4 regions of the Paraburkholderia tropica genome follow, and region 4 is predicted to be linked to each of the others. Evidence: predicted binding sites of a transcription regulator. Region 4 holds the regulator's gene; each other region holds the start of a gene.
What was found. Region 4 encodes LexA, which represses DNA repair genes until DNA is damaged. Its sites were predicted from a motif close to ACTGTATNNNNATACAGT; they were not measured.

Region 1: imuA (translesion DNA synthesis-associated protein ImuA) is a predicted target of LexA. The motif match lies at 6,392-6,409, and genes of this name have one in related genera.
Region 2: dinB (DNA polymerase IV) is a predicted target of LexA. The motif match lies at 5,790-5,807, and genes of this name have one in related genera.
Region 3: G5S35_RS05525 (VRR-NUC domain-containing protein) is a predicted target of LexA. The motif match lies at 1,883-1,900, and genes of this name have one in related genera.

What each region holds. Positions count from the first base shown of each region.
Region 1 is NZ_CP049134.1:2,129,332-2,136,550, forward strand. Features, by position in the region: gene G5S35_RS09590 (dTDP-4-dehydrorhamnose reductase family protein) at 1-257, shown strand, start outside; gene G5S35_RS09595 (error-prone DNA polymerase) at 340-3,852, opposite strand; gene G5S35_RS09600 (Y-family DNA polymerase) at 3,871-5,532, opposite strand; gene imuA (translesion DNA synthesis-associated protein ImuA) at 5,414-6,280, opposite strand; tRNA gene G5S35_RS09610 (tRNA-Pro) at 6,600-6,676, shown strand; gene G5S35_RS09615 (hypothetical protein) at 7,116-7,219, shown strand, end outside.
Region 2 is NZ_CP049136.1:1,011,953-1,019,171, reverse strand. Features, by position in the region: gene groL (chaperonin GroEL) at 1-725, opposite strand, end outside; gene groES (co-chaperone GroES) at 740-1,030, opposite strand; gene G5S35_RS28055 (ExbD/TolR family protein) at 1,290-1,718, opposite strand; gene G5S35_RS28050 (ExbD/TolR family protein) at 1,740-2,165, opposite strand; gene G5S35_RS28045 (MotA/TolQ/ExbB proton channel family protein) at 2,185-2,973, opposite strand; gene G5S35_RS28040 (energy transducer TonB) at 3,062-3,763, opposite strand; gene G5S35_RS28035 (hypothetical protein) at 3,901-4,074, opposite strand; gene G5S35_RS28030 (MFS transporter) at 4,091-5,545, opposite strand; gene dinB (DNA polymerase IV) at 5,904-7,058, shown strand; gene trpS (tryptophan--tRNA ligase) at 7,123-7,219, opposite strand, start outside.
Region 3 is NZ_CP049134.1:1,225,943-1,233,161, forward strand. Features, by position in the region: gene G5S35_RS05520 (ATP-dependent DNA helicase) at 1-52, opposite strand, end outside; gene G5S35_RS05525 (VRR-NUC domain-containing protein) at 49-1,875, opposite strand; gene G5S35_RS05530 (hypothetical protein) at 2,018-2,542, shown strand; gene G5S35_RS05535 (DUF3443 domain-containing protein) at 2,603-3,628, opposite strand; gene G5S35_RS40165 (hypothetical protein) at 3,591-3,836, shown strand; gene G5S35_RS05540 (DUF2844 domain-containing protein) at 3,936-4,427, opposite strand; gene bamC (outer membrane protein assembly factor BamC) at 4,813-6,042, shown strand; gene G5S35_RS05550 (L-lactate permease) at 6,161-7,219, opposite strand, start outside.
Region 4 is NZ_CP049134.1:1,799,855-1,807,073, forward strand. Features, by position in the region: gene cysT (sulfate ABC transporter permease subunit CysT) at 1-618, opposite strand, end outside; gene G5S35_RS08030 (sulfate ABC transporter substrate-binding protein) at 732-1,778, opposite strand; gene lexA (transcriptional repressor LexA) at 2,048-2,698, shown strand; gene G5S35_RS08040 (hypothetical protein) at 2,762-3,121, shown strand; gene G5S35_RS08045 (DUF2939 domain-containing protein) at 3,291-4,007, shown strand; gene G5S35_RS08050 (universal stress protein) at 4,103-4,570, opposite strand; gene nodI (nodulation factor ABC transporter ATP-binding protein NodI) at 4,920-5,828, shown strand; gene G5S35_RS08060 (ABC transporter permease) at 5,848-6,684, shown strand; gene G5S35_RS08065 (hypothetical protein) at 6,696-7,118, opposite strand.

The sequences.
Region 1 (7,219 bases), 330 kb from region 4:
TGCGCGGCATCGCGCAATGGTCCGGCGACGAGCCGATGACCAAGTACGACATCGCGCAACGCATCGCGCGCGCGCTCGGGATCGAGGCGCAGTTGATCGCGCAGACGCAACCCACGGACGCGACGCCGCGTCCGCGTGACTGTCATCTCGATTCGGGCCGCCTCGAAGCGCTCGGCATCGGGCGGCGCACGCCGTTCGACGCGGGCATCGGTGCAGTGCTCGATGCGTTCGAGCGCGAGCACTGCGGCAAAAACTGACCTCGGCGGCGATGCACGCAGCACAGCCAGGCTGCGAAGCGCGCATCGCCCTCTCCTTTTTTCTCCTGTCGGCAAACAACGCTCAGTGGAAATCGCGGCTTTCCGTCGCGAGCCGCCCGAGCAGACGGCTGTGATCTTCGAGCCGATGCGCGACCAGGTGCACCACCTCGCCCTCGCGCTGCACGACGCCCGCCACCGCCAGTAGCGACGCCCCCAGCAATTCCTTGCGCTGCGACTCCACGAGCGCGGCGTGCACGATCACGTTGACCGAGCCGGTTTCGTCCTCCAGCGACACGAAGATCGTGCCGTTCGCCGTGCCCGGCCGCTGCCGCACCGTGACGATGCCGCACACGCGCGCGAGCATGCCGTGGCGGCAACGCGCGAGTTGCGCCGCGCTGCGAAAACGCTGTTTCGCGAGCCCTTCGCGCAGCAGTTCGAGCGGATGGCGATTGAGCGTGAGACGCAGGCTGGCGTAATCGGCGACGATCTCCGCGCCTTCCGAGGCGCGCGGCAAGTCGAGCCGCGCCTCGGCCACGGGCGCGTCGCGCAGCAAGGCCGGCACCGCATGCTGCGCGGTCACGGCCCACCACGCCTCGCGCCGATGCCCGGCGATGCTCGCGAGCGCATTGGACGCCGCCAGCGCTTCCAGCTCGCGGCGCGTAAGCCCGGCGCGGCGCGCGAGGTCGTCGACATCGGTGAACGGCGCCTCGGCGCGGGCGGCCATCACGCGGCGCGCGGCGTCCTCGGAGAAGCCCTTGATGAGACTGAAGCCGAGCCGCACCGCCGGGCCGTGGCGGCCGTAATGACGCGGCGCGAGCAGGACGCGCGCGCGCACGACGCCGCGATAGCCGCGCATGAGCGGCCGGCGACGCGTTTTTTTCTGCGCGACAAAGCTCGCCGCGTTTCCATGCACCTCATCGTTGAACGTCGCGGCGCGCAACAACGCGCGATAACGCGCGACGTCGGCACAACGCGCGGCCTCGCCATCGGCATCGGCGGCAAGACGCACGCCCGGCGCGCCGCGCACTTCCAGCACCGACTCCCAGTCGCTCAAGCCGATATCGGGCGCGCGCACCTTCACGCCATGCCGCTTCGCGTCCTGCACGAGTTGCGACGGCGAATAAAATCCGAGCGGCTGACTGTTCAGCAAGCCCGCGAGAAACGCCGCGGGCTCGTAACGCTTGAGCCATGAACTCGTGTAGACGAGCAGCGCAAAGCTCGCCGCGTGACTCTCCGGAAAGCCGTAATCGCCGAAACCCTCGATCTGCTTGCAGATGCGTTCCGCGAACTCCGGCGAGTAGCCCTTGCGCAGCATGCGCTGCGTCAGATCGGCCTGATACGGTCGCAGATCGCCATCGCGCCGCCACGCCGCCATCGCGCGGCGCAGCTTGTCGGCCTCTTCGCCGGTGTAGTCGGCAGCGACCATCGCGAGGTGCATGACCTGCTCCTGGAAAATCGGCACGCCGAGCGTGCGTTCGAGCACCGGACGCAGTTCCTCCTTCGCGTATTCCACCGCTTCCTCGCCGTGCCGGCGCTTCAGATACGGATGCACCATGTCGCCCTGAATCGGCCCCGGCCGCACGATCGCCACCTGAATCACGAGGTCGTAATACGTCTGCGGCCGCAGACGCGGCAACATGCTCTGCTGGGCGCGCGATTCGATCTGGAAGACGCCGACCGTATCGGCGTGCGTGCACATCTCGTACACGGCGCGATCTTCGACGCCGATGTCCTGCACGCGGAACTGCGGCAAGCCGCGCCGCAGCGCGACGCATTCGAGCGAACGCCGGATCGCCGAAAGCATGCCGAGCGCGAGCACATCGACTTTCAACAGGCGCAACGCGTCGATGTCGTCCTTGTCCCACTCGATCACGTAGCGGTCCTTCATGGCCGCGTTTTCGATCGGCACGAGCCGCGAGAGCTTGTCGCGCGCGATCACGAAACCGCCCACGTGCTGCGAGAGATGCCGCGGAAAACCGCGCAGCTCGCGCGTGAGGCGAATGAGCTGCTGCGTGACGTGCGAATCGGGCGAGAAGCCCGCTTCCTCGAGATGATGCGCGATCGAATCGGGACCGTCCCACCACTGATGCGCGCCCGAGAGTTTTTCGACCAGCATGGTGTCGAGCCCGAGCGCCTTGCCCACGTCGCGCAAGGCGCTGCGCGAGCGATAGGTGATCAGCGTCGCGGCCAGCGCGGCGCGGCGCGTGCCGTATTTGCGATAGATGTACTGGATGACTTCCTCGCGGCGCTGGTGCTCGAAATCGACGTCGATGTCGGGCGGCTCGTTGCGCGCGCGGGACAGAAAACGCGCGACCAGCATGTTCATGCGCACGGGGTCGATCTCCGTGATCATGAGGCAGTAGCAGACCACCGAATTCGCCGCCGAGCCGCGGCCCTGACACAGGATCTTCTGCTCGCGCGCGAAGCGCACGATGTCGTGCACAGTGAGGAAATATTTCTCGTACTGCAGCTCGGTGATGAGCGCGAGTTCCTGCTCGATCTGGTCGCTGCGCTTCTTGTTCAGGCCGTCGGGCCAACGCTCGGCCACGCCCTTCATGACGAGCTTGCGCAGCCACGAGCCCGGCGTTTCGCCCGGCGGCACGAGTTCCTCGGGATACTCGTAGGCCAGCTCGCCGAGACTGAAAGTGCAGCGGCGCGCGACGTCGAGCGTCGCGTCGAGCGCCTCGCGCGGATAGATCGCGCCGAGCCGCACGCGCGAACGCAGATGGCGCTCCGCGTTGACTTCCAGCGCGCGGCCGCACGCCGTCAACGGCTTGCCGATGCGGATCGCGCTCAGCGTGTCCTGCAAGGGCTTGCGCGAGCGAGCGTGCATCAGCACGCCGCCCGTCGCCACGAGCGGCAGACCGCTTTCCTGCGAGACGTGGCGCAGGACTTCGATCTGCGCGTCATCGCTGCCGGTTTGCCAGAGTTCGAGCGCGAGCCACGCGCGCTCGGCCGCGAAACCCGCGAGCCAGTGCGCGGCGCGCAAGGTCTGCGCGAGCGTGGCCGTGCGCTGCGGCACGAGCAGCAGCACGCAGTCGCGCAGATGCTTCAGGTGCGTGAAATCCTGGGCGGAATCGGCGGCATGGGTTTGCGGATCGGTGAAGTCGGACGGCGTCACGCGGTACTGGCCCTTCGGCGCCCGCGAACGCGCGAGCGTGATCAGCTCGCAGAGATTGCCGTAGCCCTCGCGGTTCATCGCGATCGCCACGAGCGTGCAGAACGGCGCGCCGTCTTCGTCGACGAGATTCAGTTCGCTGCCCGTCAGCAAGTGCAGCGACGGCACGAACGGGCCGGGCGTGCGCGCCTCGGCGTGCGCCTTGCGGCGCGCCTCGTCGTAGTCGTTGAGCGCACTCCAGGCGCGCACGATGCCCGCGAACGAGCACTCGTCGGTGATGGCGAGCGCGCGATAGCCGTGACGGATCGCCTGCTCGACCAGCTCGCTCGGACGCGACGCGCCGCGCAGGAACGAGAAGTTGGTCAGGCAGTGCAGCTCCGCGTACTCAGGCAACTGCGCCGGCAACTGCGCGGGCAGCGACGAAGACGACGATGATGGTTGCGCGGGCAACGAATCGCCCGCTCCGCTGATCGACATGATGCTCGATAAAAACCGCTAGCCGAACAGGCCTTGCAGATACCACTGGCCGCCGATGCGCTCGCGATACAGCCAGAACATGCGGCCCTGATCGTCGGCGGCGACGTAGTAGTCGCGCTCGACGCCCTCGCCGTCCCACCAGCCGGCCTCGATGCGCTCGGTACGCGTGAGCGTCTTGAGCGGACGCCGATACACCGGCCGGTCGCCGCGCATCGCGAGCTTGAGCGGTTTTTCGAGCAGCCACGCCGGACGCGGCTGCGACGGCAGCGGCACCTCGGGCAGATCGAACGCACTCTGCGCCGGCGTGCTTTCCGGCGGCTCGCCGCTCGGCGCGCGCTCGCCCTTGCGGCCCTCGCGCGGCTTGCGCGGCGCCGCGCGGCGCGCGCTCGCCCGCCACGTGCGCGCCGACATGGCGTGCTCGGGCCGGTGATCGTCCTCGACGAAAAGTTGCAGCACGTTCTGCTCGCCCACGCGCGCGCCGATGCGCTCGAACAGTTGCGTGATCGACGCCTCCGACGCCTCGGGCATCGGGAACAGCGTGTCGGTGGGCGCGGCATATTCGCTGACCTGGTCGGCAACCAGCGCGAGCCCGATGACCGGCGCGATCAGCTCGGTCTGGTTGAGCTTCTCGCGCAGCAGCCAGAGCAGATGCTCGGGATCGCGCGACGGCGCGGCCCACGCAAGCGCGAGGCTCGACGTGCGCGGCGCGTGGCGCGACGCAAGCTCGTGTTCGAGGCGCAATTCGAAGCCGCTCAACGCGCCGTGCTGCGCGGCGAGCCAGCCCGCCAGCTGCATCACGAGACGGCGCGCGGCGAACAGCAGCGCCTCGGCGCTTTCCACGCGCGCCTGCAATTCGAGCGACGTATGAAACGACGGCGGCGCGGCGAACCAGACACGCGGATCGGGCGCCTCGCCGCGCGCCTGCGCGAGCCACGCGAGCACGCCGTCGCCGAAACGCCGCACGATGCCGTCGCGCGGCAGCCGCCGCAGATCGCCGAGCGTCGCGCAGCCGATCTGCGTGAGCGCCTGTTCGTGCTGCGCGGCGAACGGCGCGAGACCGACCGGCAGCGCGTCGAGCGCGCGCGCGAGCGTCGTTTCCTTGAGTACGTGCCAGCGCCGCGACGAGACCCGCGTGGCGCGCGCCTGCGCCAGCGTCCACGCACCCCACGCCGTGGGCGCGCAGGCGATGCGCGCGGCGTGCCCGCAGCTCGCGACCGTGGCCGACACCTTCGCGAGCAACGCGCGCACGCCGCCGAACAGCCGCAGCCCCGAGCCGACTTCGAGCAACAAGGTATGCGACTGCGCGAACGACACCTTCGGCGTGTAGGCGAGCAACGCGAGCGCGAGCGCCTCGAACGCGCGCTGCTCGCGCGCCGCGTCGGCTTCGAGCAGCACGAGGCCCGGCGCGAGCGCCAGCGCATGCGCGCGCGTGGCGCCGGGCTGCACGCCGAGACGGAACGCGTCGAGATCGGCGATCAGGATGCGCGCGTGATCGGCGAGCGCATGGCAGCGCTCGGGCGGCGCGGCGGCTTCATCGTGCGGATGGGCGGGATCGGCGTGCTCAGCCCGCCTGTCCTGCGGCGGCAGTGACGACAGTGACGGCGGTGACGGCGGCGCGGGCGGCAGGATCGGTTTGACGGCCTCCAGCGGCAACAACGGCAAGGTGACGGCGATCCACAGCATGATGATTGGCCCCGGGCCACGGCAGCGCCGACGCCTCGCCCGGCTGGGGCAACAGCGACGCCTGCAACGGCAAAGTAATGACGAGTGGCTGGGCGGGCGGCGGCCCGCGGCGTTTGAAGATATCGACGGACACGGCGGCGAGCTGCATCCAGGCGCGCCGGTTCAGACTCGCGTCCGCCTCGGGCGGCGGCACCGGCGTGCAGACCATGCGCAGCGGCGCCGGCGACGACTGGTTGCGCGCCGCAGGCGGCCGCATGAGAAACGCGAGCGCCTGCGAATCCTGCGCGGCGACCTGCAGACGGCGCAGGGTGTCGGCGCGCGCCTTCGGCTGCCAGAGCATCACGGCGCCGATGCCGTCCTGCTTGAGCGCCTGCTCGGCGGCCCAGGGCGCCTCGTGCTCGCTCGCGCGCACCCAGATCACGCGGTCGAGCGCGATGCCCCACGCCTTGAGCGCGCAGGCGTACGGCTGCCACGGCGGTGCGACCAGCAGCACATGACGGCCCGCCTGCGCCGTCAGCGCGCGCAGCGCGGGCGCGACGAGCCGCATCTCGCCGATGCCGCCCTGCTCGACCAGCAGCTCGGTCAGGCTGCCCGCGGGCCAGCCGGCGCCGGGCAACAGGGCGTCGAGCGCTGCGTGACCGCTCGACACCGTGCGCTCGCTCGCGTACGCGAGCTGATCGCCCTGCCAGACGCGGCTTTGCAGCCGCGACGGCAGATGCGCGGTGAGCTGAATCGCGGCGGCCATGCGTGCGCTCCGTTGCCGGGTTGCCCTGTCGATCGGGAATAGTTCGCCCTGCCCGGCAATGAAGGGGCATGGCGAAGGGAGTTGGGCGGGCGCATCGGGTGGCGCCGTAGTCCTGTATATTTATACAGTATTTCTGCGCGTTCCTGGAAGGGAGTTTTGGGTGGCCAAGGGGTGGCCCGGGGTGGCCAGGCCAAGACGCGACGCGGAATTTTGAGGGGCGGATGGCGTGCCGGGATCGTCGCAAAAGCATCGCCAGCAAAAACAGCGAGCAAACGGATTTGACGCCGCGGGTAGGAAGACGCTACAATCCGCGGCTCCTCGGAGCGTAGCGCAGCCTGGTAGCGCATCTGATTTGGGATCAGAGGGTCGTAGGTTCGAATCCTATCGCTCCGACCAAGGAAATCAAGGGGTTACAAGTCGTTGGCTTGTAACCCCTTTCTGTTTTTGTTTTCCGTTACCGTTCTGTTACCGGAAAACGGGGCGCACGACGCAAGACGTTACCGCGCTACGTCACCCCTTATCGGACTCAACATCGCGCACGCGGCGATTGAAGCGGTGTCAACTCCGCCGGGATGCGATCCGTCTTGACTACGTCGAACGGACATCGGTTGCCACGAGCAGTCATCGTGAGCATCTATATAGAAGACACATCGTAGAAGGCACATCGACGCCAGACTGTCAGTTGCGTTAGGAATTGTCCGCTGACCAAAATGATATAATGACTTCGGTGCTCCATTCGCGCGCCTCCCCAGCTTACCTAAAGCTGACAAGGACACATGTCCAGCAGAACCGCCCGCTCCCCTAGGAGCGCGTCCGTTTTCGCCTGGAGATTTTCATGTCCGCGTCATCCTGCAGCATCGCCTTCGGCTACGACGAGTTCTACGCCGAGTACCTAAACGTCCCTTGGAACAAGGGACTGATGGAGCGCTCTTCCGCTCC
Region 2 (7,219 bases), on a different replicon from region 4:
TTCGCGACCTGTTCGAGCACCGGCAGCAGATCGCGGATATTCGAAATCTTCTTGTCGTGCAGGAGAATGAACGGATTGTCGAGTTCGGCAATCTGCTTGTCGGCGTTGTTGATGAAGTACGGCGAAAGATAGCCGCGATCGAATTGCAGACCTTCGACCACGTCGAGTTCGTCGTCGAGCGACTTGCCGTCTTCCACCGTGATCACGCCTTCCTTGCCGACGCGATCGAGCGCTTCCGCAATGCGCTGGCCGATCGACTCTTCGCCGTTGGCCGAGATGGTCGCGACCTGCGCGATTTCCTTGCTCGTGGTGGTCGGCTTGCTGATCTTCTTCAGCTCCTCGATCGCGGCGCTCACGGCCTTGTCGATGCCGCGTTTCAGATCGAGCGGATTGAGACCGGCCGCCACGTATTTCTGCCCTTCGCGCACGATCGCCTGCGCCAGCACGGTGGCCGTCGTGGTGCCGTCGCCGGCGGCGTCGCTGGTTTTCGACGCGACTTCCTTGACGATCTGCGCGCCGATGTTCTGCACCTTGTCCGCGAGTTCCACTTCCTTCGCCACCGACACGCCGTCCTTCGTCACGACCGGCGAGCCGAAGCTGCGTTCGAGCACGACGTTGCGTCCCTTGGGACCGAGCGTGACCTTCACGGCGTCGGCGAGAATGTTCACGCCTTCGATGAGTTTGCTACGGGCGATGTCGCCGAATACGATGTCTTTCGCTGCCATGATCGATGCTTCCCTCAGGATTGAACGACTGCGACGATGTCTTCTTCGCGCAGCACGAGCAGTTCGTTGCCGTCGACTTTCACGGTCTGACCGGCGTATTTGCCGAACAGCACGCGGTCGCCCACGTTGAGATCGGGCGCGATGCGGCGCCCGTCGTTGTCGCGCCGGCCCGGACCGACGGCAAGCACTTCGCCCTGGTCCGGCTTTTCGGCGGCGCTATCGGGAATCACGATGCCCGACGCGGTTTTGGTTTCCTGATCGAGTCGCTTGACGATCACGCGATCGTGCAATGGGCGCAGGCTCATGGGCGTAGTCCTTTAACGTTATCGGCGATGGGCTGGCACTCGTTCAATGCGAGTGCTGATGGAAAACCGAGTATAGAAAACGCCTTCGCCGCGCTCCAATAATGGATTGGCAATTCGATATCGCGTGAATCCTGCAATCGATATGGCGATGCGTGTGTTGAATCGAAGACGAATCGAAGGCGCGAAAAAAAAGCGAACGGCGCACCGTTCGCTTTAACGAAGTCCTCTCGTTCGGATCGAACGAGGGCCATCCCCAGTTTTACTGCATGTATTGCTCGTTTCCAATCAAGCCGATCTTCGTCGCGCCTTCGCGCTGCGCGGCCGCCAGCACTTCTGCCACGGCGCGATACGGCGCGGCTTTATCCGGCAGCAGATGAATCTCCGATTGATCGGCTTGCGCCGCCACGTCGGCCATATGCCGTTCGAGATCGGCGTGATCCTGAAGATGCGCGCCATTCCAGGCGAGCGCGCCGCTTGCATCGATATCCACCTGCACGACCGGCGGCGGCGCGGCGGGCGGCGGCGGATCGCCCACGGGCAGATTCATTTTCACCGAGTGCATCTGGATCGGAATCGTGATGATCAGCATGATCAACAGCACGAGCATCACGTCGATCAGCGGCGTGGTGTTGATGTCCACCATCACGTCCGGTTCGTCGCCGGAACCCTGGTTCACCTGCATTCCCATAGCTTTTTCCTTCGCTCGCGCTCAACCGCCGCGCGCGGGCGGCTGTGTGATGAACGACACCTTCGTGATACCCGCTCGCTCGCAATCGGTCACCACGCGGCCGATGAACTCGTAGCGCGTGGACTGATCGCCGCGCACATGCACTTCGGGCTGCGGATCGCGCTGCGAGACCGTCTTCAGTTGCGCGAGCAGCGTGGGCGAATCGATACGCCGCTCGTTCCAGAACACGTTGCCGTCCTTGTCGACGGCAATTTCAATCGCGTCCGGTTTAGTCTGCAGCGGACTCACGGTTTCCTTCGGCAATTGCACGGGCACCGTATGCGTGACCACCGGAATCGTGATGAGAAAGATGATCAGCAGGACCAGCATGACGTCGACGAGCGGCGTCGTGTTGATGGTGGCGATCACCTCGTCTTCGCCGCCGTCCTGAGCTACGTTCATGGCCATGATGACTCTCTTCGCGCGCTCAGCCAGCGTTGGCGACGGCGCGCACGTTGCGCTTGCGGCCCGACAGCAGCACCGTATGCAGTTGCGCGCCGAACGTGCGCACGCGCTCCATCAGCGACTTGTTGCGGCGCACGAGGAAGTTGTAGCCGAGCACGGCCGGCACGGCGACCGCGAGGCCGATGGCGGTCATGATGAGCGCCTCGCCCACCGGACCCGCCACTTTGTCGATCGAGGCCTGACCCGCGATGCCGATCGCCGTGAGCGCGTGATAAATGCCCCACACGGTGCCGAACAGGCCGACGAACGGCGCGGTCGAACCGACCGTCGCGAGAAACGCGAGACCGTCCTGCAGGCGATTGCCGACGTTGTTGATCGAGCGGTCGATGCTCACCTGAATCCACGTATTGCGATCCACCTCTTCGAGCAGAACTTCGTCGTGATGCTCGGCGGCGTCGATGCCGGTTTCGGCGATGAAGCGAAACGGCGAGCGTTCGTCGAGTTGCGCCGCGCCTGCCGCGAGCGACGGCGCTTCCCAGAGCTGCTGATCCGCCGACTTCGCGCGGCGATTGGCGCGCGCCTGTTCGACGAACTTGGTGACCATGATGTACCAGCTACCCATCGACATGGCGACCAGCACGAGCAGCACGAAACGCGCGACGAAGTCGCCGTTCTTCCACAACGCGTCGAGGCCATAGGGGTTCGCGGTCTCCACGCCGGCGGCCTGCGCCCACGCGGCGACGGGAATCGCCGCCGCCACGGCGACGACGGACAGGGCCGCACGCGCGGCAAACTTCGATTGCTTGTTCATCAGGACTCCAACATTAAAGACAGCGGAGGCCGGCGTGGCGCGATCGTCTTGAACGCGCCTGAATCTTTCTCGCCAGCCCACCGTAAATTCAGTTCAGATTGAACGAGAACGGCACCTGCACGCGCACCGGCTGACCTTGCGAAATGCAGTTGAACCGCTTGACCGCATTGAACGCCGCGCGATCGAGCAACGGGTCCGCCGACTTTTCGACTTTCTCGTCGGTCACGTGACCTTGCGGATCGACCACGAACGAAATCAGCACGTCGCCCGTGATGTTGTTCTCCTGCGCTTCCTCCGGATACGTCATGCTGGCGCGCACCTTGTCCGAGTTCGGACACACCACGCCCGCTTCATGACTCACCGGTTTGGGCGGTGCGGGCGGCGCGACCGGCGCGGGCGGCGTGGGCGCCGGAATCACCGCCGTCGGCGCAGGCGCGGCCTGATGCTCGATGGTCGGCGCGGGCGGTGCGGCCACGTGCACCTCGGGCGGCGGCACGAACGGCGGCGGACGCTTGATCTTCGGCGGCGGCTGCTTGACGACCGGTTGCGCGGGCGGCGTGGGCGCGGGCGTCGGCGGCTTGACCGGCATGATGATGCGCGTCTCCACCGGCTTCTGGACGATCTGCACCACCTTCGTGGCGAGACCGTTGAGCAGCGCCCAGATCAGCACGACGTGCAGCAGCAGGACTGCTGCGATACCGCCATAGCGGCGCGCCGGGCTTTGCTGCTTCGCGCCGTATTGTTTCGGCCGCCCCGACCAGCGGTCTGCTGCGGCTGTTCCCTGCGACATACACCACTCCGTTCGCTTACCTGAGTCATTCAATTCGTCAATACGCCTGCGGCTTTCGTGCAGCCGACGCTCAGGAGGTTACCCGCCCATCGCGCCGCGCTTAACCAAGCAATTCGAATAACTTTATGGTTGTTGAATCATCGATCGGTTTTTAATGTGATCGCCGCGACGGCGTGGCTGCGATAGCGGCAAATCCAGGCGCTATGGCGGCGATCAATACGCTTGTGCGTGATGACGACGCAATCAACTTCGGCAACGACAATCTCGGCTCGGGTGCGCGTGAGCACCTGAACGCTATCAGAGCGCTCCATTAGCCCCGGCACGTGCTTACGCGTGCTCGGCATGCTCCGCGTGATCGCGCGCGAGCACCGTCTCATCGTCGATATCGTGCTCGGTCGGTTCGTACTTCACGAGCGCTAGAAAGCCGATGGGAATGACCGCCGCGAGCGCCACGACCCAGAACATATCCGTGCCGAGCTTTGCGTTGAGGATCGGCAACACGAACAGCGCCACCGCGCTGCCGATCCCCGTGAGCGCACGGCCAAAACCGAGCCCCGTGCCCCGAATCGACGTCGGATACGAAAGCGCCGGATAAATCATCATCTGTGCGCCCGGGCCGAAACCTTCCGCGAACAGCCACGCGCCGAGCATGGCCAGTGCAATGCCGATGCCCAGCGCCGTCTGCGGATGCCCGAGCAACGCAAGCGCCACGAGCGCGACGAACTGCAACGCGAAACCCGCGAGCGCAACATGCCGCGAAGGCCGCGTATGCGCGAGCCGCATGCCGAGCAAGCCGCCCGTGAGCGCAAACAAGACATTGAGCGCGAGCGAAGCCGAAATGGTTTCGAACACGCCCGCGCCGAGAAACTGCGAAAGAATCGACGGCAGGAAAAACGCAATGGCCGTGTACTCGAACGGAATGCACAGATTCATCACGCTCGCGACAATCGTGCGCGCCAGATACGGGCGCTGGAACAGCACGCGAAAACTCACGGGCGGCTGAGGATTCGCGGGCGGCGCTTCGTCGGCCTTATGCGCGTGAATGCCGTACGACTCGCGCAGAATGCGCACGGCGTCGTCGAGCTTGCCCTGATTCGCGGCCCACAGCGGCGACTCGTTCATGAAGCGGCTGCGCACGGCAATGATGATGAGCGCGGGCACCGCGCCGAAGATCAGCGAGGCGCGCCACAGCCAGCCCGCGTGCTCCTGCGGTAAAAAGAAATACAGCCCGAACACGATCAGAAAGCACACCGATGAAGCCGCGTACCACATCGGGCACCACGCGGCGAGCCGCGAAGCTTTATTGCCGCTGCCCTGGAATTTCGAAAACTCGGAAAGAAACGCCATCGCTACGGGCAAATCGATACCCACGCCAAGACCCATCACGAAACGCGCGGCGATCAGCACCCAGACGTTGGGCGCGAGCCCGGCGGCGATCGCCGCGACGACGAAGAAGAGCATGTCGGCCATGAAGACCTGATAGCGGCCGATACGATCGGTAAACCAGCCGCCGACGAGACTGCCCAGTATGGTCCCGATCATGATCGACGACGTGACGATGCCGGTCAGCGAAGGCGTCAGGTTGAATTCGCGCACGACATCCTGAATGCCGTACGACAGCGTGGTGAGATCGTAAGCGTCGAGAAATACGCCGCCGAGCGCGAGCAGCACGATCACGCGTGCATGACTTGCGCGCGCGGTGCTGGTGTTGATGAGGCGCGAAACGTCGCTGGCCGAACGAATCGGCGACGACACAGTTGAATCAATATCGAGCGTGCTCAATGGAATCCCCTTGAATGACGGCCATGACAGCGCGTAGTTATAGGAGGCCCATGGGTGCAGCACAACGAACGAGTTAGCGAATGCTTACCCGGTGCGCGAGGAATGCAAAGCGGCGAGCGTGATTAATCGCGTGGTGAATAGAAGCAATATCGGGCAGGCTGCGTCGCCACGTCTCCACCTCATTGCGCGCGGTTTGTCTGCGCCGCCGTTGCATTGGCGGCATCGCCAACAAGGTGACAAAAACACTGTATGAATGTACAGTTACGGGCAACGCACGGCCCGACGCGGCGCGGCGTTGGCTCGAAACACGTTGCGTTCGCGGCCTCACTGTTCGAACGCCATTTCTCACACACCAGGCATGCCAGACGAAAGGCGCATCGCGCACCTCGACATGGACGCGTTCTACGCTTCCGTGGAATTGCTGCGCTATCCGGAACTGCGCGGCAAGGCCGTCGTCATCGGCGGCGGGCGCAATGCCGTGCCCGAGACGCTGCCCGACGGCACGCGCCGCTTCGCGCGCCTGCGTGACTACGTGGGGCGCGGCGTCGTCACCACATCCACCTACGAAGCGCGCAAATTCGGCGTGTTTTCCGCAATGGGCATGATGAAGGCCGCGCAACTCGCGCCCGACGCCATTCTGCTGCCCACCGACTTCGAGTCCTATCGCCACTATTCGCGGCTGTTCAAAAGCGCGGTGCGCGCCTTCACGGAGCAGATCGAAGACCGCGGTATCGACGAAATCTATATCGATCTCACCGACGTCGAAGGCGAGCCGCGCGACATCGGCGCGCGTCTTAAAGCCGCGGTGCGCGACGCAACCGGCCTGACCTGCTCGATCGCGATTGCGCCCAACAAGCTGCTCGCCAAGATCGGCTCCGAACTCGACAAGCCGGACGGCCTCACGCTGCTCACAATGGCGGACCTCGAAGCGCGCATCTGGCCGCTCGAAGCGAAGAAAGTGAACGGCATCGGGCCGCGCGCGAGCAAGCGGCTCGCGGAGCTGGGTTTCGCCACGATCGGCGATCTGGCGAAAGCGGATCTCGGGCTTTTGCAGGAACATTTCGGCCGCACCTACGCGGCGTGGCTCGCGCGCGTGTCGCATGGCGAGGACGATCGCGAAGTGGTGGTGTCGTCGGAACCGAAATCGATGAGCCGCGAAACCACGTTCGAGCGCGACATGCACGTCGGGCGCGACCGTGCCGTGCTCACGCCCGCGCTCACGCAGCTATGCGAACGCGTTGCGCAGGATCTGGAGCGCAAAGGGTATTGCGGCCGCACCGTGGGCGTGAAAATCAAATTCGCGGACTTTAAAATCGTCACCCGCGATATTTCGCTGCCGATGGCCGTGCGCGATACCGCCGCCATTCGCCGCGCGGTTGGCGCGTGTCTGAAACGGATCGATCTCGATCGGCGCATCCGCCTGATTGGCGTGCGCGTGAGCGCGCTCGAACGCTATTCGGCGGACAACCCGATTAACGGCGCTATTCAAGGCGAATTGCCGTTCGGTCCCTGAAACGAGCAAGCAGAAAAGATAAAGCGAGCGCCGCTTTTCATGCGGCGCTCGCTGCACGTCATGCTCAGTTCTGGAAATAGCTCAGACCCAGCGCGCCCTTCACTTCGGACAGCGTCTGCGCCGCCACTTCGCGCGCGCGCATCGTGCCGCGACGCAGAATT
Region 3 (7,219 bases), 570 kb from region 4:
CGCGCTTCGCGGTGAACTCGCAGAGCGTGCGCACGGCGACCGTGTAGCTCATCGCGCTGTTTCCGGGTGGGACGCGAGCGTGCCGCTATCGCTTTCTTCGCGCTCGTCGCTATCTTCGCGTGCCCAGTGCGCCTGCAGCACCGTGACGGGCATGCCGTGCGACGCGCAATAGGCGAGCCAGCGGCGCTGGTTGTCCTGCAGGCGGTCGCCGGGGCCTTTCACCTCGATCAGCTCGTAGCGGCGTTCGCGCGGCCAGAAACGCACGAGGTCGGGCAGGCCCGAGCGGTTGGCGGCGGGCTCGCGCAACAGACGCTCGAACCACAGACGCAGATGCGCGGCCGGAAAGCAGTCGAGCGCGAGCGTGAGCAGCGTGTCGTCGAGCGCGGGCCACGCGACGTAAGGCGACTGGATGCCGTATTTCTCGCCGAAGCGCATCCGGATGGTCGCGCGATAGGTGCCGTCGTCGAGTTCGGCGAGACAGGCCGCGAAGCGCTCGGCGCGCCGACTGACGAAATCGGCGGCGTGGAGGTCGGCAGGGCCGCGCTGGAAAGGATGGAAGAACGCGCCCGGCAGCGGCGCGAACAGCGCGGGCCAGCAGAGCAGGCCGAACAGACTGGTGATTAGCGTGTTCTCGACGTAGAACACGGGCGCGTCGTCGGTGCTGAGCGCGCGGCGCGATGCTTCTTCCACGCGCAGAGCCGCCCACGCGGCGGGCAAGGTCAGCGAGAGCTTCGCGTGGGTGGACGCGGCGGTGTCGTCCGCTTGGCTTGCGTGTTTTTTCGCGCGTGTGCGCAGCAGGCGGCCGAGCGTGCGCGCCGCGCGTTGCGCCTCTTCCTCGTTCGCCGGCGCGGCGGCAATCGCCTGCGCGAGGGCCACGGCTTCGTCGCGGCGCGCGAGTTGTTCGAGCACGCGCACGCGCCGGTAGCGCGACTCCGGATGCGCGCTGTCCACGTAGGCGCGCCACGCGAGGTCGGCTTCGCTGGCGCGCTCGGCGGCGAGCCCCACGGCGTGGCGCAGACGGTCGTGACGCGCGCGCAGCCACGCATTGCCGTGCGTGCGCGGCGCGAGGGCGTCGAGCGTATCGAGCGCGCACGCGAGGCCCGCGACCGGATCGTCGGCGAGATCGAGCGCTTCGCGGCAATCGCGCAGGGCGAGATAGGCGTCGATGTCGGCGCGCTGCTGGAACACGCGCGACGCCGCATCGAGCGGCACCTGCTCGTAGCGATAGACGCCCAGATCGGCGAGCACGAACTCGGTCCAGTCCTGGCGCAGATTGCCGAAGAACATCAGGCGCAGGCGCTCGCACAGCGGCGCGGCGTTGAAGCGGAACACGGCGTCGGCGGAAGCGGGGAACCACGCGGCCCATTCGCGTGCGTCGGGCGCGAGAGCGTCGAGCGCGGCAAGCGTGGCGGCGCGCGTGGCGCTGCGTTTGTCGAGCGCTTTGAGCGCTTGCAAGGCGGCTGCGCGTGATGGAGCGTCGGCGGTGTCGGCCAGGTCGGCCAGGTCGGGCTCATGGGTGACTTGCGCGAGGTGCGCAGCGAGCGCCAGCAATTCCGCCTTCGTGACGATTGCCGCGAGCGCATCGAAAGCGAGCACGGGCGCGCCGTCGAGCCAGCCGCCCGCCACCAGCGGCGCAGCGGCTTCGCGCGGGCAGCCGATTTCGGCGTAATCGAGCTTGCTGGCGCGAAAATCCGGCCCTTTGCGCATCAGCATGCGCACGAACAATGCACGCGAGGCGCGCGGCAGGGCGACGAAATCGCGCAGGAAGCGGCGTTCCCCGTCGTCGAAGAGGTCGGCGCAGCGCGCGTCGAGCCAGCCGAGCGCACGCTCGAAGTTCGCGAGGTAATAGAACGGATCGGGGGAGTCGGGAAGCACGCGCGGCACTGTACGGATATACAGCAGCGATGATAGCAGGCCCGCGCCGCCGCGCATCGCTTCGACGGAGGGCGCGGCCTACCGTAGGCTACAATTGCCGCAGCCTGAAAACCGAACCGCGCTTCGAGCGCATGAAAGAGCGATGAATAAACGGAATGTCAGCCTCGTCGGCCTTGCGGCCGGCGTTACCCTGCTCGCGGGATGCGTCGCGCAGTATCAGAATCCGGGCGCCTGCGAGCAGGAGATGCGCACGCGGCTGAACCAGGCGTCGCTGGGCGAACTCTCCGTCACGCATACCGCCGTGGCCTATCGCGGCGAACGCGTGGTGATCGAAGGGCATCTCGAACGCGGCGTGTTGCCGGCTTCGGAGGCGGTCGCTGCGTCGGCGGCTGTGGCTGCGAGCGGGGCGCATGCGGCTTCGGGTGCGTCGAGTGCTGCGGCGGCTTCGGCAGCGTCGGGTGCTTCATCGACGCATGCGGCGGAAGCCAAGCCCACCACGCCCGTCGAGCTGATCGCCCGCAAACTCGGCCTGCACAAGGCGCCGCCCACGGCCACCGCCGCCGAGTGCACCTACGATCACACCGGCAGCCTCACGTCGTTCCACTGGCTCGCGCCGGCCGCGCTCGCGAAGACCACGCCGGCTTCCGACGCCAGCGCGCAAGACTAAGCACGTTTCGTCCATCATGACGAGGCGCGCCGCGCGCCTCGCTCCATTTTTTCCCCGTCATCAGAACGCGAAGTACGGTCCCGCGCCCACCGGCGTCGCCTGGGCCTCGATCGCCGTATAGACGCGCTTGCCGAAGAAAAACGGCAGGCCCCATCCGAACGCATGGCCGTTGTAGCCCGCCAGATTCGCGAACGCCCAGTTGCCGCTCGCGAAGAGCGTCTGCGCGCTGTCGATCGAAAGCGCGGCGGGCGCGCCGGTGCCGTCGATGCCCTTGATCGTCGCGCTGAGACTTTGCGGCGATGACGGGCAGTACCAGACGCCGCAGCGCGTGAGCGTCGCGTTGGCGAAGAAGAATCCGTTCGAGCCGCTGTCCAGATAGCTTTGCGCGTAGACGCTGCCGTCCGAGGTGGTGGTCGAGACGAAGCCCGTCACGGTGTTCGCGCGCAGCACCGTCGCGCCGCCGAGCGCGTTGTTCGACTGCGAGCCGATGCCGAAGATCAGCGATCCGGACACGCTCGATGCGCCGCTCGCGGCCACGGCGGGCAGGTCGAGCACGACGCCGTTGTTGTCGGTGGCGAAGGCGGCGACGGGGTTGCGCACCTGCTGCGCGAGCGGCTGCGCGCTGGCCGCGCAAGTGCCCGACGCGCACGCGTAGTACCACGATCCCGACGCCTGATTGACGCACGACGCGCCGCAGTCGGCATCGAACGGACCGACGCCGAGGATGCCGTTCGCGCGCAGCGTCCCGGGCGTCAGCATCGCGAGGCCGCGGCCCTGGCAGGCGCTCGGCGTGGCGGGCACGGCCGGGTCGGCGATCACCTGGATCGGCAGCGCGGACGCCACTTCGCCCGCGAGCCGCACGTCGGCGCTGCGCACGGCGCCCCAGGTGTAGCCGCTGCCGAAGCCCGCGCATTCGCCCGCGATGGCCTGGCCGCCCCCCGCCGACACCGCGGGCAGATTCAGTCCGGCGGGCAGCGCGGAAGCGAGCAGCCGCAGGCCCTGCGAACCGGTGTCCACCTGCACGTTGCCGATGGTCGCGCAGGTGTTCGTGCCCGGCACGCAGACGGTCACGGTCGTGGTGAGCATGTTGCGCGTCGAGCTGGGCGTGGCCGCGACGCTCACGGGATGCACGTTGGGCGTGCTCGACGGCGGCACGCTCGTATTGCTGGTGTTCGGCGCGGGCGTGGCCGCAGGTTTGACGGCGGTAGGCGCGGCGGTCGCGCTGGGGCGGGCGGACTGCCCGCGCCGTTGCCGCCGCCATCGCCCCCGCCGCCGCCGCAGGCGACGAGCGTGACGCTCAGCGCGAGCCCAAGGACGCTCGCGCAAGCGAGCAGGCGCATGCGGCGGCCGGATGGCGCAGACTCTTGTGCCCGCGCTGGAAGTTCATGTGCGTTCATTGCAGTGCCCTCTCAGTGATGCCGACGGGCAGCGCGCCGGGCAGCCACGCGCGCCCGATGTAACCGCGCATGTGACCGCCGGTTTCGACGATGACCGATGGCGTTTCCACGCGCGCGGCGTGCAGTTCGTCGCCGCCGGCGGCGTGCAGCGCTGCCGCGCCGCTGTGCCAGGTGGCGGCGTACGGGCCGAGGAGTGTGTCGAGATTGGGCGTCGCCGGACCTTGCCAGGTGTAGGCGAAGATCCGCCGGCTGCGGGCGTCGATGTAGACGTTGACGGTCGTGCCCGCTGCATCGGTGTAGCTCGCCATCCGCGCCTCGCCGCCCGCGACGCTGTGCGCGGGCGGCGAGGCGGCTTCGGCGGCGGGGGCGATGTCGCCGAGCGCGGCGTGCGCGACGGCGGGCAGACCGGCCAGGCACACGAGTGCGCAGGTAACTGCGCGGGCGACAGACGTGACGCGGCCCGCCTCGGTGAGGCTGCAAGTTGTCATATTTCTCTCCGTTAGATTCTTTTTTCGAGATGTTTCTTTTCTTTTTGAGAAAAGTAGCACCGGGCCCTTTCAGGCAAGCCCACCGAACGCGCGACACCGCACTGCGCAAACTCGAGCGAACCTCGATAGAACCCCAGTCGCTTGATTTGTAAGGAAAAGCTGAGCAAAAGGGCACAATCGGCAAGGCTTACCGAATGTTGATAAACGTTAATTTGATTACGGGAAATGCCGGTAAAGGCCGCGCGGACAGGGCGTTGCGCGCGAGGAAAGCGTTTCAAGCGGCGTTGTCGCCCCCGGCTTTTTGCACATCACGCCGAGTCGCCGGTAAAATGTTTGGTTGATCCACGAAACCGGACGTGGCCTAAGCCGAAGGGATTACCCGAACATGAGTGATTTTCATCAACGTCTTGCCGCACGCGCCTTTGCGCTCCTGATGGCGGGCGGGTTGGTCGCCGGCTGCAGTTCGCCGTCGCCGAACAAGATCGATTACCGCAGCGACGCCAAGGCGAAGCAGGCGTCGCTGGCTGTACCGCCGAACTTGCTGGACGAAACGTCCGACCAGCGTTCGGTGGCGCCGCAGGGCGGCGAGGCCTCGCTGTCCACGCTCAAGCAGGTCCAGAGCGACGCGCCGTCGTCCGACCAGCAGACCCAGGTGCTGCCGCAGGTTCCGGGCATGCACATCCAGCGTGACGGCACGGAAAGCTGGCTCGTCATCGACAGCCGCACGCCCGCCGACGTCTGGGCCCAGGTCCGCCGCTTCTGGCAGGAACAAGGCTTCCTGCTGGTCGTCGACCAGCGCGACAAGGGCGTGATGGAAACGGACTGGAACGAAACCCATCCGAAGATCAACGACGGTCTGATCCGCAACACGCTGTCGTGGGCCACGGGCAACTCGTACGTCACGGCCGAGCGCAACAAGTACCGCACGCGCCTCGAAACGTCGCCCACGGGCGGCACGTATGTGTTCATCAGCCAGAAGGGGCTGAGCGAGCAGCTGTCGGGCACCAACAACGAGACCAGCAAGTGGGTGCCGAAGCCCAACGATCCCGCGCTCGAGCAGGAATACCTGAAGCGCCTGATGATGACGCTCGCGAACGCCAAGCCGGGCGTGCCCGACGCGCAGGTCGCGAAGGACGTCGATGCCAAGGCCAACGCCAAGGACGCGAAGTCGAAGGCACCGGATGCGGCCGCCGCCGCCATCGCCGCGCAGAACGCCGCAGCCGTGGGTCAGAGCCAGCCGTCCACGCCGACGGGCAACACGTCGGGTCAGTACACGTCGAGCGAACTCACGCTCGGCGAGCCGTATGACCGCGCGTGGCTGCGTGTGGGCGTCGCGCTCGATCGCGCCAACTTCACCGTGGACGACCGCGACCGCTCGAAGGGCATCTACTACGTGCGCTACGTCGATCCGCAGGATATGACGTCGGCGGAACAGGGCTTCTGGAACCAGATCTTCCATGGCCGCAAGGAAAAGATCGCCAAGCAGTACAAGGTGAACGTGCGCGCCGTGACCGAGAACCAGACCCGCATCGCCGTGGTCGACGACAAAGGCCAGATCGACTCGTCGCGCCCGGCGCGCGAGATCATGGGCCTGATGGTCGAAGAGCTGCACTAAGCGATTTGCAACCGCACGAAGGCGCGCTGTCCGTCGCCTTCGTCCGGTCCGCGATCGTTAAAAAGCCCGCCTGCGTCAAGCAGGCGGGCTTTTTATTTTGCTGCGGAGTATCGCGCGCTCAGTGCGGCGGAATCATCCACGTGAAGACGTTCTGCTGGAGCCAGACGAGCAGGCCGAGCAGCACCGTCATCAGGATCGAATGCTTGAAGGTGCGTGCGAAGACGTGGCCTTCCTTGCCCTTGAGCTCGGTGGTTGCGACGCCCGTCGCGATGTTCTGCGGCGAGATCATCTTGCCCATCACGCCGCCCGACGAGTTGGTCGCCGCCATCAGCACGGGATTGAGGTTGAGCTGCTGCGCGGCCACCACCTGCAGGTTGCCGAACAGCGCGTTGCCCGAGGTGTCGCTGCCCGAGAGGAACACGGCGACCCAGCCGAGGAACGCGGACACCAGCGGGAAGAACGCGCCCACCGACGCCACGCCGAGCCCGAGCGTGTAGGTGAGGCCCGAGTAGTTCATCAGAAACGCGAGCCCGACGATGGTCGCCACCGTGAGAATGGCGATGCGCGTCTGCACCCACGTGTCGACGATCGCGCCGCTGAAGTCGGCGGGTTTAAGCCGCACGACGAAGGCCGTGATGATCGCCGCCACGAGGATCGCGGTGCCCGTGGCGAGCGGCTGGAAGTCCCAGATCGCGCCGTACGGCGTCTTGTAGAGCGTGATGAAGACGGCCTTGTCGAGACCCGGCCACGGCACTTTCACGTCGCCGATCGCGAACACCTTCGCCACGGTCCAGAGAATCACCACGACGGCCACGATGATCCACGGATACCAGCCTTGCGCGCCCGAGACGGCGCCGCGCACTTCCTTCGCGCGGTCGACCTTGATCTCGAAGGCGGGATCGGGCGCGGGTTTCCAGACGCGCAGAAACACGATGGTCAGGATCAGCGAAACGAGCGACGACAGCACGTCGGTCAGGCTGTAGTTGATGAAGTTCGCGGTGACGAACTGCGTGATCGCGAAACTGCCGCCCGAGACCAGCAGCACCGGCCAGATGCGCAGCATGCCGCCCACGCCCGCGTAGATCGCGATCACGTAGAACGGCAGCAGCAGGGCGAAGAACGGCAACTGGCGGCCGACCATCTGGCCGAGCACGTCGGCGGGCAGATGCGTGACCGC
Region 4 (7,219 bases):
CGACAGCGCGAAACCGGTCAGCAGCGCGGGAAACGCCGCCGGCAGCACCACGCGGCGAAACGTCAGCCAGCGCGACGCGCCGAGGCACGCGGCCGCCTCTTCCTGCTCGCGCTCGAACTCCTCAAGCACGGGCTGCACCGTGCGCACCACGAACGGCAGGCCGATGAACGTCAGCGCGACCAGCACGCCGAGCGGCGTGAAGGCGATCTTGAGTCCGAGCGGCTGCAGATACTGGCCGATCCAGCCGTTGCCCGCGTACACGGCCGCGAGCGAAATGCCGGCCACCGAGGTCGGCAGCGCGAACGGCAAATCGACGAGCGCGTCGATCACGCGCTTGAACGGGAACGTGTAGCGCACCAGCACCCACGCGAGCAGAAAGCCGAACACCGCGTTGATGAGCGCGCCGCCGAGCGCGGCGGTAAACGTCAGCCGGTACGACGCGATCACGCGCGGCGACCACACGGCGCGCACGAATTGCGCCCAGTCGAGCGTGGCGGTCTTGAGAAAGGTGGCCGCGAGCGGAATCAGCACCACGAGGCTCAGATAAGCCACGGTGATGCCGAGCGTCACGCCGAATCCCGGCAGCGCGCCTGGCTTGCGTAATCGGAACGTCGTCATGCTGGATCTCTTCACATGGGTTGCGCGTCTGTTGCGCCGAAAGGCGCGCCTCATTGGGCGCGCCTTGTTCTTATCGTTACGTCGATACTGCTACTGCACAACCGCGACTGCGCTTATTGCGGCTGGTAGATCGAGTCGAACACGCCGCCATCCGCGAAATGCGTCTTCTGTGCGTTGGCCCAGCCGCCGAAGGTGTCGTCCACCGTGTAGAGCTTCAGCTTCGGGAACTTCGCCGTCAGCGCCGCCGGCACCTTGTCCGAACGCGGACGGTAGAAGTTCTTCGCGGCGATCTCCTGACCTTCCTCGCTATAGAGGAACTGCAGATACGCCTCGGCCTGCTTGCGCGTGCCCTTCTTGTCGACGACCTTGTCGACCACGGCAACCGGCGGCTCGGCCAGAATGCTCACCGACGGCACCACGATCTCGAACTTGTCCGGACCGAATTCCTTCAGCGACAGGAAGGCCTCGTTTTCCCAGGCGATCAGCACGTCGCCGATGCCGCGCTGCACGAAGCTCGTGGTCGCGCCGCGCGCGCCCGAATCGAGCACGCCCGCATTCTTGTAGAGCTTCGTCACGAACTCCTTGGCCTTCTGGTCGTTGCCGCCCGGCTGATGTTCGGCGTACGCCCAGGCCGCGAGGTAGTTCCAGCGCGCGCCGCCCGAGGTCTTCGGATTCGGCGTGACGATCGACACGCCCGGCTTCGTCAGATCGTCCCAGTCCTTGATGTGCTTGGGATTGCCCTTGCGCACCAGAAACACGATGGTCGAGGTGTACGGCGAGGCGTTGTCGGGCAGGCGCTTTTGCCAGTCCTTCGCGACGATGCCCTTGTTGGCGAGCGCGTCGATGTCCCAGGCCAGCGCCAGCGTCACCACGTCCGCCTGCAGGCCGTCGAGCACCGAGCGCGCCTGTGCGCCCGAGCCGCCGTGCGACTGCTTGATGGTGAGCGTTTCGCCCGTCTTCGCCTTCCACTGCTTGATGAAGGCTTCGTTGATCTCCTGATACAGCTCGCGCGTCGGGTCGTACGACACGTTCAGCAGCGAGGTATCCGCGTGCGCAGCCGGCGCCATCGCCACCATGCCGACGAGCGGTGCGATGCCGATGACCAGTTTTGCAGCCAGCGAAGTCAGCCAGCCTGCGCGCCCCGTATTGCCTTGATTCATCCACTTTCTCCGTTTTGTCGTGTGGTGCTTGCGATCGATGAAGGCCAGTCTAGCGATCCGCTTACATTATTAAAAATGATGTTTTTTCATTCTTTAATACGCAAAAGTGGTAAGGGCGGAGGAATCGGACGTTTGAGCGTGTTTTCGTCCGTCCGATCGCCGGGAAACGCTGCTGTGGCGGCACCCAAACGACAAAGTTCAAGTAACACTTGAAAAGCGGCGAATACTGTATAAAAATACAGTTACCTGTTCAAACATACAGTGTCGACATGACCAAACTCACCGCACGACAGCAGCAGGTTTTCGATCTGATCCGCCGCGCGATCGAGCGCACCGGCTTTCCGCCCACGCGCGCCGAGATCGCCGCCGAACTGGGCTTCAGCTCGGCCAACTCGGCGGAAGAGCATTTGCGCGCGCTGGCCCGCAAGGGTGTGATCGAGCTTGCGGCGGGCGCCTCGCGCGGCATCCGTCTGATGCCCGGCCCCGACGACCTGCCGCACCAGTTCACGCTGCCGCACGCCAGCATCATGCAGCTCTCGCTGCCGCTGGTCGGGCGCGTCGCGGCAGGCAGCCCGATCCTCGCGCAAGAACATATCTCGCAGAACTACGCCTGCGACCCGGCGCTGTTCTCCAGCCGCCCCGACTATCTGTTGAAGGTGCGCGGGCTGTCGATGCGCGACGCCGGCATCCTCGACGGCGACCTGCTCGCCGTGCAGAAGAAGGCCGAAGCGAAAGACGGCCAGATCATCGTGGCGCGTCTGGGCGACGACGTCACCGTGAAGCGTCTGAAGCGCCAGCCCAACGGCATCGAACTGATCGCGGAGAACCCCGACTACGACAACATCTTCGTGCAGGCCGGCAGCGCCGACTTCGCGCTCGAAGGCATTGCCGTCGGTCTGATCCGGCCCACCGAATTCTAAGAATCCATCCGCGCCTGTCAGCGCTGGTTTTGCGCCTCGTGGCGCACTTCTCTGGAGAGAGTCATGGAACGCCTTGCCCGCCTGTTGCCCTTCCGTCAATTCGGCCGTCTGCGCCATCTGCGCGGAATCGCCTCGTGCGCAATGCGTGAAGCGCGCGCCTCAGCCGCCGCGCTCAATGGCTCGCTTTTCGAGAAGCTGGAAACGCCGGAACTGCCGCCGCTGCCGTCGGCGCAACCGGCCTTCGCCCGCGTGTCGCTGAACAGCACGCTGAATACGGAACAGCCGGACCGCCGCGCGCCGGTGCGCGTGTATCACGGTCAGTCGCGTCTCATCATGGTCGGCACGATGGACGCGGTGTGCCGTGCCATCGACCGCTGCATCGCCGAACAGCAAAGCGATCTGGCGGCGGCGCTCGCGAAGTAAGGTGTGAAATCGGAAGGTGGGAAATAGCGTGTCGGCGGAGGTTCTTGCGGGTGTAGGGATCGTTTTGGCGCACGTGTGGTCAACACTGTGATTGAATCGCCGACTCAACCGCTCCGACTCAACCGCTATTTGAACCCTTGCGCTGCTCGCGCGGCGCGCCTGCTCTCCGATGACCGATACCGATACACCCAAGCTTTCTCGCTCTCGCGCCGGCAAGTCCTCGAACTGGAAGAAGCCCGTCGCCATCGCCGTTGCGGCGGCGGCCGTGGTGGCCGCGCTCGGTTACGGCTACGCCTCGCCGTATATCGCGCTGAATCATCTCAAACAGGCCGCCGACGCACGCGATGCGGCCGCGCTGAGCGAATACGTCGATTACCCCGCGTTGCGCGCGAGTCTCAAGCAACAGGCCGGGGAAATGCTGCAACGGCGCATTCAGGCCGAGCACAGCAGCAATCCGTTACTGCTGTTTGGCGCGGTGATCGGCTCGGCGCTGATCGGCCCGCTCGTCGACGCCTACGCCACGCCTGAAGGCGTCGCCGCGCTGCTCAACGGTATGCCGCCCACCGGCAAGCCCGGCGAACAACCCGCCGCGCCGCCGCCGGCTCCGCCCGCAGAAAACGCGCCGCCATCCGCGCCGCCAAGTGGCACCTCATCCGAAGCGCCCGCCAACCCCGGCGCACCGGCCGAGCCCGCTCAAGCGCAACCCCGCTCGCAAGCCACGGCGGGTTATCGCAGCATCAATGAGTTCGCGGTCACATGGCAGCGCAGCGCGCACAGCGAGCGCTATGCCGCCATCCTGGAGCGGCACGGCCTGTTCTCGTGGAAGCTCGCGGCGGTGGAATTGAACGAACCCGATTCGGGAAGCGGCGCGAACACGCCAAACTGATCGGGCGCGAATGGCTGATCGTCTGCATCAAGGCGGCAATCATTGCGCGGCGGGCCGGCAAGACGTTAAACGCATGCCAGCCCCGCGCACGCGCCCTACGCGGCCGCTTGCTGCTTGTCTTCAGCAGGCGACGAACACGCCACGAGAATGCTGCACGACACACGATCGAGCAGCGGCGTATTGCCCGCGCCCATCCACCAGCGCGACAGACCTGTGCGGCAGCGATGCCCCACCACTACGAGATCGGCCTGCAGTTCGTTGGCGAGATTCGCGATTTCGTCGATCGGATGACCGAACGCGAAGTGGCCCTGCGCGCGCACGCCGCGTTCGGTGAGCCAGTCGACGCCCTCCTGCAGAATCTCGCGCGCCGTTTCCTCGAAGCGGCCGCACGCCACATCGGTCAGCAGGCCGGCGCTCTGGGCGATGGTCGAGCGCATGTCCACGACCGAGAGCAGATGCGTCTCGGCGTGCAGATCCAAGGCCAGATCGGCCCCGCAACGCAGCGCCTTGCGGCCTTCGCGCGAGCCGTCGTAACAGAGCAGGATTTTCTTGTAGCTCGCCATGATCATTTCCCCCAACACCCACGCGAAAACGCAGGTCGTACCTGCATCATGGTGCGCCGCAATTGCACATGCAAGGGCTGGAAAACGCCAGGTGCGCGGCAGCTCTCAAACCGCGCGCAACACCCGCCGGCACTGGATTTGCGCACAAGGACAATGATTGCCGCGTCAGCGATTGACGCGGCATGCGCACCTGCGCCTGCATGTGCACACCAGGCGCGCGCCGAGGCTTCCGTGTGAGCCATCGCGCTCGCGCGCGCGATCGGCATGCACCAACCTCGCGCGCCGCAATGCTCTAGAATAGGCCGCCTTGCGCGTGCACCACCTGCGCGCTCACCGACATCGCTCAACCATGCCCGCCATCGAATTCGAGCAGGTCATCAAGCACTATGGAGACAGGACGGTCGTCAACGGTCTGTCGTTCGACGTCGTCCCCGGCGAATGTTTCGGACTGCTGGGTCCGAACGGCGCGGGCAAGACCACGACGCTGCGCATGCTGCTTGGCATCGTCTCGCCCGATGCGGGCCGCATCAGCCTGTGCGGCGAACCCGTCCCCGCGCGCGCCCGTCATGCGCGCGCCCGCGTCGGCGTGGTGCCGCAATTCGACAATCTCGATCCCGATTTCACCGTGCGCGAGAACCTGCTCGTGTTCGGCCGTTACTTCGGGCTCTCCGCTCGGCAGACTCAGGATCTCGTTGCGCCGCTGCTCGAATTCGCTCGGCTCGAAAGCAAGGCCGACGCGCGCGTGGGCGAACTGTCCGGCGGCATGCGGAGGCGGCTTACGCTCGCGCGCGCGCTCGTCAACGATCCCGACGTGCTCGTGATGGACGAACCCACCACGGGCCTCGACCCGCAGGCGCGTCATCTGATCTGGGAGCGGCTGCGTTCGCTGCTCGCGCGCGGCAAGACCATTCTCCTCACGACGCATTTCATGGAGGAGGCCGAACGATTGTGCAATCGCGTCTGCGTGATCGAGGAAGGCCGCAAGATCGCCGAGGGCGCGCCGAAAGCGCTGATCGAAACCGAAATCGGCTGCGACGTGATCGAGGTCTACGGACCGGAACCGGCCGCGCTGCGCGACGAGCTTGCGCCTTACGCCAAGCGCACCGAAATCAGCGGCGAAACGCTGTTCTGCTACGTCGACGACCCGGCGCCCGTGCACGCGCAGTTGCGTCCCCGCTCGGACCTGCGCTATCTGCACCGGCCCGCGAATCTCGAAGACGTTTTCCTGCGGCTCACGGGCCGCGAGATGCAGGACTGAGCCGCCCACGACCGACACCATGCAGACACGCACTCACACTCCGCCCGACACGCACCGCGCCCCGCCGCCCCTGCGCGAGCCGCGCGCGGCGCTGCCCTCGAACGCGACGCACTGGATCGCCGTGTGGCGGCGCAACTATCTCGTGTGGCGCAAGCTCGCGCTCGCGTCGATGTTCGGCAATCTCGCCGATCCGATGATCTATCTGTTCGGTCTGGGCTTCGGGCTCGGGCTGATGGTCGGTCACGTCGACGGCGTCTCGTACATCGCCTTTCTCGCGGCGGGCACGGTGTCGTCGTCGGTGATGATGTCGGCGAGCTTCGAATCGATGTATTCGGGCTTTTCGCGCATGCACGTGCAGCGCACGTGGGAGGCGATCATGCACACGCCGCTGTCGCTCGGCGACGTGGTACTCGGCGAAGTGATGTGGGCCGCCAGCAAGTCGATGCTCTCGGGCGCGGCCATCATGATCGTGGCGGGCGCGCTCGGCTATGCGAGCTTTCCGTCGATGCTGCTCGCGCTGCCCGTGATCGCGCTCGCGGGCCTCGCGTTCGCGAGTTGCGCGATGATCGTCACCGCGCTCGCGCCGTCCTACGACTTCTTCATGTTCTATCAGACGCTGGTGCTCACGCCGATGCTGCTGCTCTCGGGCGTGTTCTTCCCGATCGCGCAACTGCCTGCGGCGGCGCAGCACATCACGCTGATGCTGCCGCTCGCGCACGCCGTCGAACTGATCCGCCCGGCCATGCTCGGGCGTCCCGTCGAGCACGCGGCGCTGCATCTGGCCGTGCTTGTGTTCTACGTGCTGGTGCCATTCGGGATCGCGTCGATCCTGTTCCGCCGGCGCATGATGCGCTAGGACGCGCGGCGTCAGTCTTCGTCGTCGCCCCAGGGAATGTCGACGTCCGAAATAAACGCGACCGTCGCGAACGGGCCCCCTTCCTGACGCCCGATCTTGCCGTCGGCGCGATGCCATTCCACGCGGAACATCGTCCCCTGCGTCTGCGCGAGCAGGCGCACGGTGCGGATTTCCTCGGGATCGGCGTCCTCGACCGGGCCGTCGAGCGAGATCAGCAACTGCTGCGGCCAAAGGCCGTCGGCGGGATCGTAGATGCGATCGCCATCGGGAATCGCGACGTTCGCCTCGACCCCGATGGTCGCCGACGCCTCGATGATCATCTTGCCGAGCGCGCGCAACACCGCCGTCGCGCGGGCCGAATTGGCCTGTCGGATCGCGAGGTCGCCGCGCGTCAGCGCCTGTTCGAGTTTGGGATTGGTTTTTTGCTGTGCCATGCCGGTTCCCGGGCCAAAGCCCTCGTCTGTGCGGACGGCGCCGCCGCCGTCCGTCGTTGATGCGTGATCCTTATGACGCCATCGTAGCATTGCGCCCGCGA